Regions from separate parts of the Allobosea sp. 685 genome, predicted to be linked through region 1. Evidence: riboswitches for the same ligand, from Rfam matches in the RefSeq annotation. Region 1 holds a riboswitch; the other holds the start of a gene.

Region 1 (4,209 bases):
CTCTTCCCATTTGCGGGTCTTCAGCCCGCAATCCGGATTGATCCAGAGCTGCCCATCCGCCAGGCGTTGCCGGGCAAGCCCGAGCAAATCGGTCATCTCCCCAACCTCCGGCACGCGCGGCGAATGGATGTCGTAGACGCCGGGACCGATCTCGTTCGGATATTTGTAGGTTCGGAACGCATCCAGGAGCTCCATCTTCGAGCGCGAGGTCTCGATCGAGATGACGTCGGCATCCATGGCACCGATCGCGTCGATGATGTCGTTGAACTCCGAATAGCACATATGGGTATGGACCTGCGTTTCGTCGGAAACACCCGAGGCGCAAAGCCTGAAGCTACCCACGGCCCAGTCGAGATAGCCCTTCCACTCGCCCTTCCGAAGCGGCAGGCCTTCGCGTAGGGCGGCCTCGTCGATCTGGATCATCCTGGCGCCGGCTTTTTCAAGGTCGGCGACCTCGTCCCGGATCGCCAGCGCGATCTGCCGGCAGGCGGCGCTGCGCGGGATGTCGTCGCGGACGAAGGACCAGTTCAGGATGGTCACCGGGCCGGTCAGCATGCCCTTCATCGGCTTCGTCGTCAGCGACTGGGAATATGTCCACCAGCCGACCGTCATCGGCGTCGGCCGCGAGACGTCGCCGAACAGGATCGGCGGGCGGACGCAGCGCGAGCCGTAGCTCTGCACCCAGCCATGCTTGGTGAAGGCGAAACCGGCCAACTGCTCGCCGAAATACTGCACCATGTCGTTGCGCTCGAATTCGCCGTGGACGAGCACGTCGAGACCGATCTCCTCCTGCCAGCGGATGGTCCGCTTGGTCTCCTCGCGCAGGAACTGCTCGTAATCGGCATCGCTGAGCGCGCCCTTGGCATGGGCCGAACGGGCCTTGCGGACCTCGGCCGTCTGCGGGAACGAGCCGATCGTCGTCGTCGGGAAGGCAGGCAGGTTGAAGCGCGGGCGCTGGATCTTCGCACGGGCTGCAAAGGCGCTTTTGCGGTCGGCCATTCCGGCTGTCACGGCGGCGATGCGTGCGGCAACCGCCGCATCATGCACCTTCGGCGAGGCTTTGCGGGCCGTTGCGGCCTGGCCTGAGGCCGCAAGCGCGTCCCTGACGGAAGCTCGACCAGCGCTGAGCGCCCGGCCGAGCGTGGCGAGTTCGCCCATCTTCTGAATGGAGAAGGACAGCCAGGTCTTCAGGTCGGGATCGAGATCGGGCTCCAATTCGAGATCGATCGGCGTGTGGAGGAGCGAGCAGGATGACGCGATCTGGACATGGTCCGTGCCGCGCTTCGCAACGACAGGTTCGAGCCGGTCGAGCAGGGCCGGCAGGTCGGCGCGCCAGATATTGCGGCCATCGATGACGCCGAGCGACAGGACGAGCCCCTGCGGCGCCTTCGCCAGGACGTCGTCGAGCTGGCGCGGGGCGCGGATCAGGTCCAGGTGCAGCCCGGCGACCGGAAGCGACAGCGCCGTATCGAGATTGTCGCCGAGCCCGCCGAAATAGGTCGTCAGCATGATCTTCAGCGGCGGCAGCGCATGGGCGATCGTCGCATAGCTCCGGCGCAACGCCTCGCGGGCGGCGGCATCGAGATCGAGCACGAGACAGGGTTCGTCGATCTGCACCCATTCCGCCCCATTCGCGGCGAGCCGGCGCAGCACGTCGATATAGACCGGCAGCAATTCGCCCAGAAGGGAGAGCGGATTGAGCGTCGCGTCCTTGCTCTTGCCGAGCTTGAGATAGGTCACCGGCCCGAGCAGCACCGGCCGGGTCTCGTAGCCGAGCGCCCTGGCCTCGCGATACTCATCGACGGCCTTGAGCGAGGAGAGTTCGAAACGCTGTCCGGTCGCGAATTCAGGCACCATGTAATGGTAGTTGGTGTCGAACCACTTGGTCATTTCCTGCGCCGGAGCGCCGTGGGAATGGTCATGGTCGTGATGGGCGTGGCCGCAGGAGGTATGCCGCTCGGTCTCGCCCTGCGAGCCGCGCGCCATGGCGAAATACGCATCCAGCGAGACCGGCCCGCCTTTCCAGCCATAGATCGCCGGAATCGCGCCGACCATGGCGCTGGTGTCCAGCACCTGATCGTAGAGCGAGAAGTCGTTCGATGGGATGATCGTGACGCCAAGCGCCTTCTGACGCGCCCAGTTGGCGGCGCGCAAGGCGGCAGAGGTCTCGAGGAGCGCGGTCTCGTCGGATTTGCCCGACCAGAAGCTTTCGAGAGCGAGCTTGAGTTCACGGCGCGGACCGATCCGCGGCGTACCCAATGTGGCGACAGGAAGTGCAGGAAGTGAGAAAGTAGACAACGGCTTAACCCCATAAGTTGGGGGCAAAAGGCCATAGCGGATACGTATGCGTCCCCGCAGCGGAGAGCCGGCGCGGAATCGCAACCGCACCACCGGGACACCCCGCCCGAGGACGTTCATGTTGTCGAGGCAGGTCTCCTGGCTCACGGGTCAGGGCTGCTGTCCGGCCTTCCCGAGACCTTGGCGGTCTCAGTGACACGAATGGACAGCGGCTCGCCGCTCACAGTTGCGGGGGCAGCTCCGGCATTGGGCTTAACGCCTCACCGGATTCCCTCTTAGCTCTGGCACCCCTGCAATGGGGCCCAGAGAACCACGACGAGGCGACTATGGGGCAACAGCCAGATGCGGTCAAGCCAAGACATAAAGACATCCTTATGTCTCTATGCAAGATTGACTCGATCAGCTCTTGCCGCCCTTGCGGAGCAGATAGGTATCCATGATCCAGCCCTTGTCCTCGCGGGCTTGCCGTCGAATCCGCTCGATATCGCCCGCCACCTCAGAGAGCTTTCCAGCCACCAGGATCTCGTCCTCGGTGCCGAGATAGGCGCCCCAATAGATATCGAGATCATCCGCCTCGATACGCTTGAAGGCCTGGTCGCCGTCGAGCATGACGACCACGCTGTCGAGATTGTCGGGAAATCCCTCAGAGAGTTTGCGCCCGGTCGTGATCAGCACCGGTTGGCCGATGCGATTGAGCGCGACGCGATGCCGGGCCGCCAGTGCCTGCACACTGCTGATGCCGGGGATGACATCGTACTCCAGCGCATATCCCTTGGCCTGGATATGGTCGATGATTCGCAATGTGCTGTCATAGAGCGCGGGGTCGCCCCAGACGAGGAGGCCACCGCATTCGCCCTCCCCGAGTTCCTCCATGATGAGGCTCTCATAGTCGTCCGCCAGCTGCTCATGCCACTGATCGACGCTGCCGCGGTAATCTTGTCCTGCAGCGGCACGCGTTGGAATCGGCACCGGGACCATGCGATAGTCAGAGCCCTCGATGAAGCGCTCACAGATGTCCTTGCGCAATCGCTGCAGCGCCGCCTTGTCCGTACCCTTGTCTGGGATGAAGAAGACATCGACCTGGTTGAGGGCATTGATCGCCTGGACCGTGACGTAGTCGGGATTGCCGGCCCCGATCCCGATGATCAGAATTTTGCGCATTCGGTCCTCATGTCCAAGCCCGCATCCCAAAGCGGGCTCTCAGGCATAACATGCGGCAAGGCGATGTGAGCAGCGCCGCCATAGTGCTTTTGCGCCGCGATTCTTCTGTGGTCCAAGCCTGTCGTGGTCCAAGCCTGTCGTGGTCCCAATCTGGTGTGGTTCAAATCCGTGATCGAGACGTGGTTGCCGGGATGATCGAGGCGCAGAGGGCTTCATCGTTGGACGAGCCGATCATCTGTCGTGGGGGCGTTTGCGGGAGGGGGCGAAATCCTACGCTAAGGGCGTCCGAATTCTATGCGCGCAGCCCGCATCTTTCCGCGTGAGGAACGTGCCCAACTCAGTATTCCAGCATGTTAAGATCAGTCGGCTCCGGTTTCGCGCCCGCTGCTGTCAGCATTGCGTGGACCTGACCCCGATGGTGTGTCTGGTGGTTGAAGAGCTGTACAACACAGAGCGCTTTTGACTTCTCGATCCGCGTAGAGCCATCCCCGGGATACCAGACGAGCATCCCGCGCAGGTCCGCGTCGAGCAATCTCGCGGACCACTCTTCGATTTCCACGTTCCTTTGCAAACGGAGCGCTTTGAAATCACTCCAATCTGATGGACTTGTGAGAGAGTGCTTGATGGTTTCTTCTGGACGCTCGTTCCCCTTCAATCGCTCCAGTATCAGGGCATCCGCCCAATAAAGATGGTTTAATGTAGCTGCGATCGATTGGAAGAAAGCACCTCGATCCTTCCAACGATCCTCAT
Region 2 (4,209 bases), 2.5 Mb from region 1:
CTGAAGCCATGACCGGCAGCTCCGGCCGGTTGACCAGCGTCAGGAGCTTGGCCGCGAGCCGGACGCCGTCCTTGACGCGGATGCCGTCGCCTGCCGCGATCCAGCCGGCTTCGTCGAGCAGCTTGCGCGCCGCCGCGGGATCATGGGCGATGGCGGGCAGACCCTGGCGATGCCAGCCCGTCATGATCGGCGGCAGCAGCTGCGAGGCGCTCGAATCCGGATCGCGCAGGATCGCCTTGGCGATGCCGTCGCGATCGACAGCCATGGCGATGGCACGACGGACGCGAACATCGGAGAATTGCGGCAATCCGCTGTCGAAAAACAGCGCGCGGATCCGCGGAATGGTCAGGCTCTCGACCTTCATCTGGCCGGCGGCATTGATCCGCGGCGTCGCGGTGGGGCTCAGCGTATAGACGAGGTCGGCGTCCCCAGCGATCGCGATATTGGCGCGGGTGTCGCCATTGACCACCGCCGTGTAGCGCAGCCTGGCGATGGCGGGTTTGGTCCGCGCATAGCCTTCGAAGCGGTCGAGCTCCAGCGTCGTCTTGCCGTCGATCGCGGTGAGCTTATAGGGCCCGGTTGCGACGATCTTGATGACCTTGCCCTCAGTGCCGTAAGCGGAGGGCGCGAGCACGATCGAGGCGTAATCGCACAGGAAAGCCGGCAGCACGCTGAAAGGCGTCCTGGTGCGGATCACCACATCGGCGCCATCGAGCGACACGCTGTCGAGCGGCACGGCCGAGAGGCTCTCGCCGATGAAGGACTGCTTCAGGCTGGCGGCCACGGCCTGCGCCGTCACCGGGCTGCCGTCATGGAAGCTTAAGCCCGCGCGCAGCTTGAAGCGCCAGCTCAGCTTGTCCTCGGAGACCGACCAGCTTTCGGCAATGCCGCCAACGAGCTGGCCTTCCGGCTCGACCTGTACCAGCGTCTCCGCGACCCCGAGGCGGGTCAGGATATAGCCTGTGTCGGCCGGGTCGTTCGAAGTGTACTCCCAAGGCGCGACGACGCGCAGGACAGGCTCGCCCTGCTGGGCCAGGGACGGCATGGCCGCGAGCGGCACGAATGCGCCGGCAAGCAGGAGGCGGCGGGTCAGGCCCCACGATGTCATGATCAGATCTCCGGTTAAGGCGGTTCAGCCCGGCTTGCGGGCGGACAGGATGAAGGACTGGCCCTGGGCCGCGAGCAGGCGCAGCCGCTCGCTCCAGGAGGCGGTCGCGAATTGCCGGCGCGCGATGCCGCTGAGCGGCCCGATGCGCTGGACCTCGAAGCCAACCTCGCGCAGCATCGCCTCGAGCGCCGGCGCGCGCAGGCCGTTGCGGAAATGCACGCCGTCCAGGATGCGTTGATGCGTCGCCTGATCCCAGGTGGAGGCGACACCAGCGAGCCTGTCGATCAATCCCGAGAGCCGCTTCAACAGCACCGATCTGCGCGAAAGCGTGACCCAGTCGCCATCAACGACGATGAGCACCCCGCCGGGCTTGAGCACGCGCAGCCAATCGGCCAAGGCGCGGGCGGGATCGATCAGCGTCCAGACCAGATGCCGGCAGATGACGAGGTCATAGGCCTCATCCGCCATCATCGTGTTCTCGGCGTCGCCGAGGTGGAAGCGAACGGCCGCATTCGCATGCTTCACTTGGGCACGGGCGATCATCGGCTCGCAGAGATCGATCGCATCGACGCTGCAGCCAAGCGAAAGCAGCACGCGCGTGATCTCGCCGGTGCCCGAGGCAAGCTCCAGCGCCCTGGCCCCGGCAGCAACCGGGGCATGGCTCGCGATCAATCGCGCCCAGGCCACGAGCTCGGCATCGGAGCGGATCCTGTGGCCATAGGAGAGATCGAAGGTCTCGGCGCGTTTGCTCCAATAGGCGCGGATTTCGTCCTTCAGGCCGAAATTCGTTCCTCCGGAGGCGACCGCCTCGGCGTCTAGGGGCGCTACGTTCGACATCCGTCACCGGCTTCCCATGGATGGGACGCGGCCGGTGCTTCGGCGCCGTTCGAACCCGGTTGCGCGACCAGAACGCGCAAGTGAGCGACCGTCATCAGAGCTCCTTCCGGGGCACCCCGCCCGGTTGCATGGCTTCACGACGTCGGCAGGTCTCCTGGCTCGCGGGTCCAAGCTTCGTTCGGCCTTCCCGGGGCAAGCCCAGTGGCATGATCGAACGTCGCTCGCCGCTGACAGTTGCGGGGGCAGCTCCGGAATCGCGCGCTGGCGCGCGCTCACCGGATTCCCTTTGATCTCTTTCGAGAACCGACCCCGCCAAGGAAGCACACCGCCTTGCGCCGCACAAGACGCGATCCGGCGCTCGCCACCCTTTCAGAACTTCGCGCTCAGGAAGGCGCGCACGCCGCGTCCGGGCGCTACGACATCGTCCTTGCGGAAGGACACGGCGTTACGGATCGTCTCATTGAGCAGATTGGTGCCGTTGACGCCGGCGGTGAGCTCGATCGGCCCGAGCGGCCCGTCCTTGAGCTTGACCTTGTAGCTGAGCTCGGCGTTGAGCAGGTTGTAGCCGCTGGTCGGCGTCTCCTCGGGCGCGATCCGCTTCTGCGAGAAGGCATGGATCAAACTGACCTTGGCGAACCAGGCATCGCCGCCGCGCCAGAACAGCCCGCCGCCAAGGCGTTGCGGCGGAATGCGCGGCACATTCTCGTCGCCGGAGAACTTCGCGCGGACGATGTCGTATTGCCCCTCGACCCCGAAGACGTTCGGGCCGATCTCGAAGAGGTCGTATTGCGTCTTGAGTTCGCCGCCGAGGAAAGTGGCGTTGCGCTGGGTATAGACCACCTGGGTCAATTCGTTGCCGGTGCCGCAGCTGGCGAAATCATCATCGCAGCGCACGCCTGTGACGCGGCGATAGATGAAGCCCTCATAGCGCGTCGCATAGAGCGAGGCATCGAAGCGCCAGGGACCTGCCGTGCGGCGCAGGCCGAGCTCGACCGTCTTGGCGGTCTCCTTCTTCAGATTGGGATCGCCGATCTCGAAGGTGCCGGGTGCATCATGCGCGCCGCGCGAGAACAGTTCGGAAGCCTTGGGCGCGCGCTCGGTATAAGAGCCGGTCAGGCTGCCAGTGAAGCCGAAGGGCAGATCCTGCAACAGGCCGAGGCTCGCGCTCACCGGCATGAAGCGCCGCCGCCGTGCCGAGGCAGCCGGATCGTCCGCCGTCGCCACTTGCGTCGCCGCGCCGGTCTCGGGGTCGATGCCCCCAGCGGTCGTGGAACCAGGCAGGTAGCCGGTCGGGAAGTTCGTCGCGGTGCCCTTGACGTCGACATAGTCGACACGGCCGGCGGCCTGCAGCTTCGTGCCGGGCTGCAGCTGCAATTCGTTGAAATTGTAGACGCCGGCGCTGTTGGTGTCGGCTGGCGGCAGCAGCCCACCGGCTTCTCCGGAGGTGCCGATCTCCTGGCGGCCGAGCTGCAGGCCGAAAGCCGAGGTCAGGCGGCCGATGCCGGTTTCGAGCGGCTTGAGCTGCGCCTCGACGCGCCCCTCGATCTCGCGATTCTTGAACACGGCGGCGGTCTCGAAGCCGCCGCCCTCGTTCAGCCCCTGCTCTTGATGCCTGTAGACGGAACCGCCGACCCAGAAGCGCAAGGTGTCGATGAAGCCGCCATCGATCTGGAACTCGCCCTTGCCCGCAAGCTTGGTCTGTTCGAGGTCGATGCGGGTGCGCGTCGCTCGCGCATCGGCGCCGGGGATGCCGTAGAGGCTGGTGAAATGCGACAGCGAGACGCCGATGAAGCCGCGATTATCGGGCAGGAAATAGGAACCGCCGATCGCCTGGCCGTCGGAGCGGACATAGCTGTTGAACTGGGTCCCGCCGGGGATGTGATAATCCTCGGCATTGCGGTGGTAGATGTCGCCATGGACGACGAACTGGCCCGAGCGCGCATCGATCAGCGCTGAATTCTCGATGCCGCGATCGACCGAGGACACCGAGGAGCGCGTCTCGGCATGGAAGCCCGGCGCGATCAGGAATGACGGGATGCGGTTGTTGTCGACGCTGACGACGCCGCCGATCGCCTGCGAACCATAGCGCAAGGTGCCCGGCCCGCGGATGACCTCGACGCGCTGCGCTGCGAGGGGATCGATCGGCACGCCGTGATCCTCGCCGAGATCGGAGACATCCTGCGAGCCGATGCCGTTTTCCTGGATACGGACGCGGAAATTATCGAGGCCGCGAATGATCGGACGGTCGGCCGCGCCCGGCGCAA

Evidence for each region. Region 1 has a riboswitch for cobalamin ahead of metE (5-methyltetrahydropteroyltriglutamate--homocysteine S-methyltransferase). Riboswitches for the same ligand answer to the same signal wherever they lie in the genome.
Region 2: it holds a riboswitch for cobalamin, as region 1 does, so the genes downstream of both, RMR04_RS31835 (class I SAM-dependent methyltransferase) here and metE (5-methyltetrahydropteroyltriglutamate--homocysteine S-methyltransferase) in region 1, are expected to answer to the same signal.

Annotation. Positions count from the first base shown of each region.
Region 1 is NZ_CP134779.1:2,451,637-2,455,845, reverse strand. Features, by position in the region: gene metE (5-methyltetrahydropteroyltriglutamate--homocysteine S-methyltransferase) at 1-2,298, opposite strand, end outside; cobalamin riboswitch at 2,409-2,628, opposite strand; gene cobF (precorrin-6A synthase (deacetylating)) at 2,698-3,459, opposite strand; gene RMR04_RS13015 (DinB family protein) at 3,797-4,209, opposite strand, start outside.
Region 2 is NZ_CP134779.1:6,538,321-6,542,529, reverse strand. Features, by position in the region: gene RMR04_RS31840 (ABC transporter substrate-binding protein) at 1-1,108, opposite strand, end outside; gene RMR04_RS31835 (class I SAM-dependent methyltransferase) at 1,133-1,945, opposite strand; cobalamin riboswitch at 2,072-2,268, opposite strand; gene RMR04_RS31830 (TonB-dependent receptor) at 2,315-4,209, opposite strand, start outside.